DNA from 4 places in the Streptomyces sp. NPDC031379 genome. Region 4 is predicted to be linked to each of the others. Evidence: riboswitches for the same ligand, from Rfam matches in the RefSeq annotation. Region 4 holds a riboswitch; each other region holds the start of a gene.
The links. Region 4 has a riboswitch for cobalamin ahead of metE (5-methyltetrahydropteroyltriglutamate--homocysteine S-methyltransferase). Riboswitches for the same ligand answer to the same signal wherever they lie in the genome.
Positions count from the first base shown of each region.

Region 1: linked by a shared signal. The riboswitch ahead of ACZ5CW_RS06055 (CbtB domain-containing protein) and the one ahead of metE (5-methyltetrahydropteroyltriglutamate--homocysteine S-methyltransferase) in region 4 are both predicted to bind cobalamin.
Region 2: linked by a shared signal. The riboswitch ahead of ACZ5CW_RS25050 (cobalamin biosynthesis protein) and the one ahead of metE (5-methyltetrahydropteroyltriglutamate--homocysteine S-methyltransferase) in region 4 are both predicted to bind cobalamin.
Region 3: linked by a shared signal. The riboswitch ahead of nicT (Nickel transporter NicT) and the one ahead of metE (5-methyltetrahydropteroyltriglutamate--homocysteine S-methyltransferase) in region 4 are both predicted to bind cobalamin.

Region 1 is NZ_JBVIIT010000003.1:246,212-249,039, reverse strand. It holds gene ACZ5CW_RS06060 (SpoIIE family protein phosphatase) at 1-1,574, shown strand, start outside; cobalamin riboswitch at 1,664-1,809, shown strand; gene ACZ5CW_RS06055 (CbtB domain-containing protein) at 1,846-2,067, shown strand; gene ACZ5CW_RS06050 (CbtA family protein) at 2,089-2,828, shown strand, end outside.
Region 2 is NZ_JBVIIT010000018.1:64,449-67,276, forward strand. It holds gene ACZ5CW_RS25040 (inorganic phosphate transporter) at 1-818, shown strand, start outside; gene ACZ5CW_RS25045 (hypothetical protein) at 849-1,076, shown strand; cobalamin riboswitch at 1,221-1,362, shown strand; gene ACZ5CW_RS25050 (cobalamin biosynthesis protein) at 1,461-2,405, shown strand; gene ACZ5CW_RS25055 (cobyric acid synthase) at 2,422-2,828, shown strand, end outside.
Region 3 is NZ_JBVIIT010000027.1:93,674-96,501, forward strand. It holds gene ACZ5CW_RS33265 (glycosyltransferase family 2 protein) at 1-262, opposite strand, end outside; gene nicT (Nickel transporter NicT) at 433-1,542, opposite strand; cobalamin riboswitch at 1,570-1,757, opposite strand; gene ACZ5CW_RS33275 (ArsR/SmtB family transcription factor) at 1,837-2,193, shown strand; gene ACZ5CW_RS33280 (hypothetical protein) at 2,343-2,759, shown strand.
Region 4 is NZ_JBVIIT010000030.1:30,314-33,141, forward strand. It holds gene metE (5-methyltetrahydropteroyltriglutamate--homocysteine S-methyltransferase) at 1-1,575, opposite strand, end outside; cobalamin riboswitch at 1,730-1,948, opposite strand; gene ACZ5CW_RS34565 (GAF and ANTAR domain-containing protein) at 2,172-2,828, shown strand, end outside.

The sequences.
Region 1 (2,828 bases), on a different contig from region 4:
TGCACGGCGTCGCCGAGACCGACCACGTCGGCCGGGCATTCCGCGAGATCCTGCCCAATCCGCGCTTCCTGGACGCGGAGAGCACGATGCGCAAGGTCCTGGAGACCGGTGTCCCCGTGGTGGACCAGCAGGTGGTGGGCCGTACGCGCGCCGACCCCGACCATGACCACGCCTGGGCGGTGTCGTACTACCGGCTGGAGGACCACCACGGGGAGCCGCTGGGTCTCGCCAGCGTGGTGGTGGACGTCACCGACCGGTACCAGGCGGCGAGAAAGGCCGACCGGGCCCAGGAGCGCCTGCGCCTGGTGGCCACCGGTTCGGCCCGCATCGGCACCACCCTGGAGGTGGAGCGGACCGCCCAGGAACTGGCCGACGTCCTCGTGCCCGACCTGGCCGACATGGCCGCCGTGGACCTCCTGGACTCCGTGCTGCAGACGGGGCGCCCGGACGTGGGCGAGGGACTGGCGATGTTCCGCGCCCTGGCCGTGAAGACCGCCTACCCCACCGACGCCGCTCAGGCGATCGTTCCGCCCGGCCGCCTCACCACCTACCACGCCGACCACCCGGCGGCCCACTGCATCCGCACCGGCCGCCCCCAGCTGATCACCCACCTGGAGAGCGGCGACCTCACCCGGGTCGCCGCCGACCCCGCCGCCGCCCGTCTGCTCGCCCGGGCCGGTGTCCACACCGACATGGCGGTTCCCCTCATCGCCCGCGGACAGGTCATCGGGGTCATGGGGCTGGCCAGAGCCCGCAACCCCCTGCCGTTCGACGAGGACGACCTCACCCTCGCCTGCGAGCTGGCCGCGTCCGCCGCGCTGAGCATCGACAACGCCGTCCTGCACCAGCACATCCGCAGCGCCGCCGAAACCCTCCAGCGCAGCCTGCTTCCGCAACTCTCGCCGCGTCACCCCGGTCTCGAGGTCGCCGCCCGCTACCGGCCCGCCCAGGCCTTCAGCGAGGTCGGCGGCGACTGGTACGACGTCATCCCGCTCGACGGTGACCGGACCGCGCTCACCGTGGGCGACGTCATGGGCAGCGGTATCCCGGCCGCCACCGCGATGGGCCGCCTGCGCACCGCCACCTCCACCCTCGCCGACCTCGACCTCGACCCGGCCCGGATCCTCACGCACCTCGACAAGATCACGCGCGGTCTGGACCCCTACATCGCCACCTGCGTCTACGCGGTCTACGACCCGCACCGCTGCCGCCTGCACGTGGCGTCCGCCGGCCATCTGCCCCCGGTGCTGGTCCGGGACGGCCGGCCGGCCGAACTCCTCGACCTGCCCACCGGTATTCCGCTGGGAGTCGGCGGCGTGCCCTTCGAGGCCACCACCCTCGACCTGCGACCCGGCGACCAACTGGTCCTCTACACCGACGGACTGGTCGAGACCCGCCACGACCCCATCGACGAACGCCTGGAAGACCTCCTGCGTTTGCTGTCACCGCCGTACCGCTCGGCAGAGGAGACCTGCGACCGGCTCCTGCAGCGGCTCAGGCACCCCGCCGACCACGACGACGTCGCCCTGCTCATCGCCCGCGCACAGCCGCTGTCGGCCGCCGGCGGGTCCTGACCGGGACGCCGAACCCGGACCTGGCGCCGTTCGCGGGCCGCTGCCCGGCGCGAGAGGAAGATCACGCCGCCCGGCGCGGTCTTGGCGGGGTACCCGCCGCACGGTACGGTCTGTCCGATATCGACGACGGCGAGACGGAAGCCGGTGGGAATCCGGCACGGTCGCGCCACTGTGTGCGAGACGCCTTTGCGGGCGTCTCGTGAGTCAGACCCGTGGCCGTCGTCCACTGCACCACCGACATGGGACGCGAACTCCCGGAGGAGGTTCTGCCATGGCGCAGACCGTCGCCCAGCCGACAGCCACCACTCCCGCCATCCCCGCCAAGCTGCCGCTGAAGGCCATCGCCCCCTGGGCGGTCTTCTTCGGCGTCCTGATGCTGATCCTGCTGTACTTCGTCGGCGCCGAGCAGGGCGCCACCTCCGTGTTCAACGGCACGGACGTCCACGAGTGGGTGCACGACGCCCGTCACCTGCTCGGCTTCCCCTGCCACTGACGCGAGGGACGCCGCACGCCCATGAACTCCGCATCGGTAAGAAACCTCCTCGTGCGGGGCATGCTCGCCGGCCTGGCCGCCGGCGTTCTCGCCCTGATCGTCTCCTACCTCCTCGGTGAGCCGAACGTCGACAAGGCGATCAGCTTCGAGGACGCCCACTCCCATGAGCACGAGATGGAGGTCGTCTCCCGTTCCCTGCAGTCCACCGCCGGTCTCGCCACCGGTGTCCTCGTCTACGGGGTCGCCTTCGGCGGCATCGCGGCGCTGGCCTTCTGCTTCGCGCTGGGCCGCGTGGGCCGCTTCTCCCCGCGAGCGACCGCGCTGCTGCTGTCCGGCTGCGCACTGCTCGCCGTGTACGTGATCCCGTTCCTGAAGTACCCGGCCAACCCGCCGTCGGTCGGCGACCCCGACACCATCGGCGAGCGGACCGCCCTGTACTTCCTGATGATGCTGCTCAGCGTCCTCCTCGCGGTCGCCGCGACCATCCTGGGCAAGCGCCTGGCGCCCCGACTGGGCACCTGGTGGGCGACCGTGGCCGCGGTGGCCGCCTTCGCCGCCGCGATCGGTCTGGCCTACGCGTTCCTGCCGGCCGTCAACGAGGTGCCGGAGCACTTCCCGGCCACCCTGCTGTGGCGGTTCCGCCTGTCCGCACTGGCCATCCAGAGCGTCCTGTGGGGCGGATTCGGGCTGCTCTTCGGTGAGTTGGCCGAGCGGCAGCTGAACCCCAAGCCCGTGACAGCACCGTCCGGGCGGACAGTTCC
Region 2 (2,828 bases), on a different contig from region 4:
CGGGCCTCGCGTCACTGCTGGCCACCCGTTTCTCCTACGGCATCGGCGGCACGGCCGACGGCGAGGCCACCCGCAAGGGCTACCGCGCCGGCCAGATCGCCTCCGCCGGCCTGGTCTCCCTCGCCCACGGCACCAACGACGCCCAGAAGACGATGGGCATCATCACCCTCGCCCTCATCGCGGGCGGCTCCCTCGCCCCCGGCTCGAACCCTCCCACCTGGGTGATCCTCTCCGCCGGCCTGGCGATCGCGCTCGGCACCTACATCGGCGGCTGGCGCATCATCCGCACCATGGGCAAGGGCCTGACCGACCTGGAGCCGCGCCAGGGCTTCGCCGCCCAGACCAGCGCCGCGACCGCCATCCTGGCCTCCTCCCACCTCGGCTTCTCCCTCTCCACCACCCATGTCGTCTCGGGCTCGGTGATGGGCGCCGGTCTGGGCCGCAAGGGCGGTGTGGTCCGCTGGTCCACCGCGACCCGCATGTTCGCCGCCTGGGCGCTGACCCTGCCGGCCGCCGCCCTGGTGGGCGCGGGCGCCGAGTCCGTCACCGACCTGGGTGACTGGGGCACCGCCGCCGTCGCCGTCTTCCTGATCGCCGCCAGCGCCGCGATCTGGAAGATCTCCCGCCGCGAGGTCGTCGACCACACCAACGTCGTCACCGAGACCGAGGAGCCGGCCGGCGTGGTGACCACCGCCATCGCCGCCGTGACCCCGCCCCCGGTGGGCACGGTCACCGAGGGCCTGACGGCCACCATCCCCGCCCCCGTCGCCGAACCGGCCCCCGCCGCCCCGGCGGCCCCGCCGGCCGCCGCGGTCTGACCCCGAGCACTCGTTCACCAAGGAAGCATCATGAAGATCGACTGGGCGGCCCTCGGTTCCGTCTTCGGCGTCAGCCTCGTGTTCACGGTGGGCCTGGTGGCCCTGTTCACCCTCGGCATCAACGGTCTGTCGCGGCGCGAGAAGGCCGCGGCCCAGGGCGGCTCCGCGACCCTCGCCGTCACCGGCGCCTACGTCTGCTTCGCGGCCTGCGCGGCGGCGGTGGCGTACGGCATCTACCTGATCGTCGGCAAGGCCTGACCCGGCGTCCGTCGGCGCAGGCCTGACCGAGCACTCCGAGGCTCCCCTCCAGCTGTTGCGAAGGGGAGCCTCTGGCATGCCCGCCCGCCCCACGGTGTGGGGATCGGCACACTCTCCCCACGCAGGTCAACAGCAAGTTGACGGCCGTTCCGGGCGCGTGGTGGACTGCCCAGGCCATGTACGGCGGCAAGAGAGGAAGCCGGTGCGAATCCGGCGCGGTCCCGCCACTGTGACCGGGGAAGAACCCCCGGGAGCCAGGAACTCTCACCGCCGAATCTCGTCGAACCAGGGCGCGGACACCCTGAGTGAGGACCTAGATCGCCATGCTCGGCTGCCGAAGGACCCGTACCAGGCCCGCTCCTGTACCCACGGCCGGCTGAGCCGATGGGTGCCGATCGCTCCTACGCGTACGGCGCCGCCGCCGGTCTTCTCGGTGACCTGCTCCTCGGCGATCCACGCCGGGGGCACCCGGTCGCCGCGTTCGGCCGGGCGGCCGCGGCCGTGGAACGCGTGTTGTGGCACGACCACCGCGGCTGGGGCGCCCTGCACACCGCCGTGTGCGCCGGTGGCGCCGCCGCGCTCGGCGCGCTGGCGGCACGCGCCGTACGCCCCTCCCCCGCCGCCTCCGCCGCGCTGACCGCCGCCGCCACGTGGGCGGTCGTCGGCGGCACCTCGCTCGCCCGGGAGGCCCGCACCATCGGGCGTGCCCTGGAGGCCGGGGACGTCGAGGCGGCCCGCGCCCGGCTGCCCCATCTGTGCGGCCGCGACCCGCAGGCGCTGGACGCCGACGGGATCGCCCGGGCCGTGGTCGAGTCGGTCGCCGAGAACACCTCCGACGCGGTCGTGGGCGCGCTGGTGTGGGGTGCCGTGGGCGGGGTGCCGGGGCTGCTCGGGTTCCGTGCGGTCAACACCCTCGACGCGATGGTCGGTCACAAGTCCCGCCGGTTCCGGCGCTTCGGCTGGGCCTCCGCCCGCCTCGACGACCTCGCCGGCTGGCCGGGGGCCCGGCTGACCGCCGTCCTCGCCGTGTGCGCCGGCCCCGATCCGCGGGGTGCCGCACGAGCCTGGCGGGCCGACGCGTCCCGGCACCCGAGCCCGAACGCCGGGCCCGTGGAGGCCTCCTTCGCGGGCGCCCTCGGGGTGCGCCTGGGCGGGACGCTCTCCTACGGCGGCCGGGTCGAACACCGCCCCGTGCTGGGCGGGGAAGCCGGGCGGGCCGTCGAGGTGACCGACATCGACCGGGCCGTGCGGCTCTCCCGCCGCGTCGGCCTGCTCGCGCTCGGCGTCACGGTCGCCGCGCGCCGACTCGTGAAGGGACGTGGGAAGTGAACGGGGGGCATGGGAAGTGAACGGGGGTCTCCTCGTCGCCGGCACCACCTCCGACGCCGGCAAGAGCGTCGTGACGGCCGGGATCTGCCGGTGGCTGGTGCGGCAGGGTGTGAAGGTCGCGCCGTTCAAGGCGCAGAACATGTCCCTCAACTCGTTCGTGACGAGGGAGGGCGCGGAGATCGGGCGGGCGCAGGCGATGCAGGCGCAGGCCTGCCGGGTCGAGCCGACCGCGCTGATGAACCCGGTGCTGCTCAAGCCCGGTGGCGAGCAGAGCAGCCAGGTGGTGCTGCTGGGCAAGCCGGTGGGCGAGATGAGCGCGCGCGGGTACCACGGTGGGCGGCAGCAGCGGCTGCTCGGCACCGTGCTGGAGTGCCTGGCCGAGTTGCGGGGCACGTATGACGCGGTGATCTGTGAGGGGGCGGG
Region 3 (2,828 bases), on a different contig from region 4:
CGACGTCCCCGTACTTCCGCAGCCGCGCGAGGGCGACGTTCCGGCCGCCCGGGCAGCCGAGGTTCTCCTCCACGTCGATGGTGGTGACCTCGCCGGGCAGCGAGAGCCGGTGGGCGAACTCGGGCAGCCGGCAGCCGTTTCCGACGATGACGATGCGGGCCGGAGCGAGGTCCTGCTTGGCCACGGACTCCAGCAGGGCGTCGACCTCGGCGGGCCGGTTGCCCATGGTCACCACGGCGACGGCGATCCTCGGCTCCACCACGTCCCTCACCCCATCCGGCCGACGGCGGCGCCGCGCCTCGACCGCGCGGCGCCCGCCGTTCACCAAGATGTTGCCTCACGTCCGCGGGTTCATCTGACGCCACTTCACTTTGCGGCACCTTTGCTCCGGTTTTGTCCGCGGCGAAGGAGCGGCCTCGCGGGCCGGTCCCCTCAGCTCGTGTCGGTGGCGCGGACGGCCCAGCGCTCCTCGACCTTGGCGAGGCGCCAGTACCCGATGGCCACGGCCCACACGACCACGAACAGGCCGACGATGACGTAGCCCACGTTGTCCAGGTCCAGGGCTGCGATCCAGTCCGTGACGCCGTCGTGCAGACCGAGCTTGTCGTGCAGCACGCCGACCAGCTCGATCGTGCCGACGAAGAAGGCCACCGCGATGGACAGGCCGGTGATGGTGAGGTTGTAGAACACCTTCCGCACCGGGTTGGAGAAGGCCCACTGGTAGGCGAAGTTCATGAACGTGCCGTCGAGGGTGTCGAACAGGCTCATGCCGGCCGCGAACAGCAGCGGCAGGCACAGCACGGCGTACCACGGGAGACCGGCGGCGGCCCCGTTGCCGGCCAGGGCGAGGAGCAGGACCTCCGTCGTGGTGTCGAAGCCGATGCCGAAGAGGAAGCCGAGCGGGAACATCTGGCCGGGGCGGCGGATGGACTTGGTGAGCCGGCCGAGGACACGGTTCATGAAGCCGCGGGAGTCGAGGTGGGCCTCAAGCTCCGCCTCGTCGTAGTGCCCGGCGCGCATCGCCTTGAACACCCGCAGAATGCCGAAGAGCGCGACCAGGTTGAGGGCGGCGATGAGGTACAGGAAGCTGCCGGAGACCGTGGTGCCGACGGTGCCGAGGACCTGGTGGGTCCGCGAGCCGTCGTTCATCAGGGTGCCGGCGAGCTTCGCGCCGCCGGCGACCAGCGCGGCCATGACGACCACCACGCTGGAGTGCCCCAGCGCGAACCAGAAGCCCACCGACACCGGCCGCTTGCCGTCGGCCATCAGCTTGCGGGTGGTGTTGTCGATCGCCGCGATGTGGTCCGCGTCGAAGGCGTGCCGCATGCCCAGCGTGTACGCCGTGATGCCGAGGCCGAGACCGAACGCCTTGGTGCCGACCTCGTAGTGACGGGGGATCACGAGCAGGAACAGGATGCCGAACGCGACCACGTGCAGGGCGACGATCACGGCCAGGAGACCCGCGGTACGGACGGTGTCCTCGCGGCGCCAGCGGAAGGACGGGGCGGCGGCCGTTTCGGGCACGCCTTCGGACACGGTCATGCGTTCACGCTCCAGCACCTCGTGGATCAGCTTCGTGATGCCGTGGCCGGTCTCCTGGCTGACGGGTCGACGCGCCCGCCCCTGCCTTCCCGGCCGTGCGGCCAGTGGCGTGTAGGGGGCGGGAACTTCCCGATCACAGTGGCGAGGGCCGCTCCGGATTGAGCCCCTGAGGGCTGTCACCGGTCTTCCCGAACACCACGGCCCGCTCACACTAGGCGGCGGTGGGTAGCGGCTGCAAGGCTGCACAACTGAACAGATATGGAGGCCAGGGCCGCCGGCTGCGATGATGGGGCCATGCATCTCGTCCCCGTGGAACGTGCCGGGCAGCGCACCATCGACGGCCATCGGGTCTGCGACGCCATCGCCGCCGTAGGCGAGCCGGAGCGGGTACGCGCCTGGGCCGACCGCTTCTCGCTGCTCTCCGATCCCGGACGCCTGTCCCTGCTGCTCGCGCTCCACGAGGCCGGCCCGATCGCCGTCTCCGACCTCGCCGTCGCCACCGGGATGAGGGACACCGCCGTCTCCCAGGCGCTGCGCCTGCTGCGGGCCGCGGGCGTCGTCGAGGGCCGCAAGGACGGCCGCGTCGTGCGCTACCGACTGGTCGACGAATCGATCTCCGAACTGCTGAAGCACTGCGCCGCACGCGACTGACACGCCACCGGCCACCGCGGGCAGCCGGGCCCCACCCCCCTGGGGGCACAACCACCCTTCTATAGAGTGACCATGACTGATCGTCACCGCTGCCGGTGAAACGAAGCAGCGTCTCGGCGATCCGCAGTACACGGAAACAGGGGAACCACATGGGCCTGATACACAAGCGCGTCGGCACGATCCTCGGCATGGGCGCGATGCTCGTCGGCGCGGCGCTCACCACCGGGGCCGGCACCGCCAGCGCCATGGACCCGGACGGGTCGTACACCATCACCATCCACAACTCCAAGGGAACGGTGATCGGGTACGCCCGCTGGAACGCCGACCCGCAGCCCGCCCCGAACATCCCGGGCGACGCCCTCATCGCCAAGGACGTCTACGCCGACGGCCTGGGCATCCAGGCGGAACTCAGCAACGGCCGCGTCGCCTCCACCCTGGGCCACGACTCCCCCTACACGAAGATCGTCCCCGGCAACCTCCCCGAGGGCACGGCGTACAAGCTGCGGGGATGCATCGTGACCAGCACCTACCGGGAGTGCTCGCCCTGGCACGACGTCCGCGCCTGAGCCGCGAGCCGAGAAGACCCCGGGCCGGATGTGATCCGACCTGGGGTCTCCATGGAACCGCTTTCGGGG
Region 4 (2,828 bases):
CTGGACCCAGCCGTGCCGGGTGGCGAGGTAGCCCGTGAGCTGCTCGGCGAAGTACTGGACCATGTCGTTGCGTTCGGCCTCCCCGTGCACCAGAACGTCCAGTCCGGCCTTCTCCTGGAAGGCGATCACCTCCTGGATCTCCGCCCGGATGCGGTCCTCGTAGCCGGCCGTGTCGATCCGTCCCGCGCGCAGGTCGGCCCGGGCGGTGCGCAGTTCGCCGGTCTGCGGGAAGGAGCCGATGGTGGTCGTGGGCAGCAGCGGCAGGCGCAGCTGGGCCCGCTGGGCGGCGGCCCGCTCGGGGTAGGGCTGGGAGCGGCGGGCGTCCGCCTCGGTGACGGCTGCGGTACGGGCGCGGACGGCGGGGTCGCGGGTGAGGGGTGAGGTCGCGCGGGAGGCCAGGTCGGCCCGGTTCGCCGCCAGTTCCGCGGTGATCGCGGCGGTGCCGTGGGACAGGCCCTTGGCGAGCGTGACGATCTCGGCGGTCTTCTGCCGGGCGAAGGCGAGCCAGCGCCGGATCTGCGGCTCGATGTCCCGCTCAGCCGCCGCGTCGAGGGGGACGTGCAGCAGGGAGCAGGAGGCGGACACGTCGACCCGGTCGGCCAGGCCGAGCAGGGTGCCGAGGGTGGCGAGGGACCTCCCCAGGTCGTTCACCCAGACGTTGCGGCCGCTGACCACGCCGGCGACCAGCCGCTTGCCGGGCAGTCCGCCGACGGCGGCGAGCGCGTCGAGGTGGGCGGCGGCCGTCTCCGTGAAGTCCAGGGCGAGCCCTTCGACCGGCGCCTTGGCGAGCATCGGCAGGGCCTCGCCGAGGCGGTCGAAGTAGGAGGCGACCAGCAGTTTGGGCCGGTCCGTGAGGGTGCCGAGGCCGTGGTAGGCGCGGGCCGCGGCGTTCAGCTCGGCCGGGGTGCGGTCCTGGACCAGCGCGGGCTCGTCGAGCTGGACCCACTCCGCGCCGGCCGCGCGCAGGTCGGCGAGCACCTCGGCATAGACGGGCAGCAGCCGGTCGAGCAGGGTGAGCGGGTCGAAGCCGCCGGCCACGCCGGGGGCGGGCTTGGACAGCAGGAGGTAGGTGACGGGGCCCACGAGGACCGGCCGGGGCGTGAGCCCCAGGGCGAGGGCTTCCCCCAGTTCGGCGACCTGCTTGGCGGAGTCGGCCGTGAAGACGGTGTCCGGGCCCAGCTCCGGGACGAGATAGTGGTAGTTGGTGTCGAACCACTTGGTCATCTCCAGCGGCGCCGCGTCCTGGGTGCCGCGGGCCATCGCGAAGTACCCGGCGAGCGGGTCGGCGGCGACGGCCTCCCGGTGGCGTGCGGGGATCGCGCCGACCATGACGGTGGTGTCCAGGACATGGTCGTAGTACGAGAAGTCGCCGGTCGGGACCTCGTCGAGGCCGGCCTCGGCCAGCTGCCGCCAGTTGGCGCGGCGCAGTTCGGCCGCGGTCCGCCGGAGGGCGTCGGCGCCGACACGGCCCTGCCAGTAGCCCTCGACGGCCTTCTTCAGTTCCCGGCCCTGCCCCTGTCGGGGGTAGCCGTACACGGTGGCCCGTGCTGCCGCGGCTGCGGACGTGGTGGTCACGGAGATCTCCTTCGCGAGATGAATCCCTGAGATCCCGGGGACGGGACGAGAGCGCGAAGGGGTGACGTACCGGACGGCGGCGGCCCACGGCCGTTCCGTGCGGTGGTGTACGCCGACCCGCCCTCGAGGTCACCGGGATGTCCGCGTACGAGTGTTCGCACGCGGGCAGTTGGCAGGTCTTCGGACTCGCGGGCACGTCCTCACGAATGGAGGACACCTACTGGCCGTCGCTTCCCAGGCCCTCTCGGGCCCAGTGCGTATGACGGCGGTCGTTCCCGCTCACCGCTGCGGGGCAGTCCCGGATTCCCACCGGGTTCCCTCTTGCGACGCTCCCGCCTGGCGGACGGGGCGAACCAGCTGCACGGGTCAGCCTAGCGGGTGATGCCCGGTCGTGGCCGGGTATGCGCAACCCGGACCCGGCGCGGGCGGCCCGGCAGCCTCGTCCGGGCGGTTGCGCCGCCCTTCCGCCGCGCCGCGGGGCGGTCGAGCCGCGCGTCGTCGGCGCGGTGGGCGGATGCGATGGTAGGGAGTGGGCAGGAGACGGTGGGGAGTGGGCAGGCGACGTGGTGGACGGCGGCCGGGACTCAGGAGGCGCGATGGACTGGCGCACGTTCGCCGAACAGCTGGCGGCCTTTGCGCGCGACCTGCTGGCGCAGGACTCGGTGACCGCCACCCTGGAGCGGATCACCGCCTCCGCCACCCGGCTCGTCGCCGGCTGTGACGCGGCCGGCATCCTCATCCTGCACGGAAAGGGCGCGCGGACCCTCGCCCCGACCCACCAGCTCGTGATCGACAGCGACCGGCTGCAGGAACGCCTGCGAGAAGGCCCCTGCTTCGACGCGGCCCGCCGGCAGCAGGAGGAGCGGGTGTTCCGGATCGCCGACTTCCGGACCGAGCAGCCGCGCTGGCCCGCCTACGTGACCCGGGCCCGGGAGCTGGGCCTCGGCAGCATGATGGGCTTCCTGCTCTTCACCGAGGACGAGGACCTCGGCGCGCTGAACCTGTACTCCCGCAGCCCGGGCGCGTTCACCGAGGTCAGTGAGACGGCCGGCTGGCTGCTCGCCTCGCACGCCGCGGTCGCCTTCTCCAGCGCCCGCACGCACGCCCAGATGGAGGAGGCCGTCGCCACCCGGCACGTGATCGGGGAGGCCATGGGCATCCTCATGGGCAGCCACCGGCTCACCGAGGACCAGGCCTTCGACGTGCTGCGCCGCTACTCCCAGGAGCACAACGTCAAACTCCGGGAGGTGGCC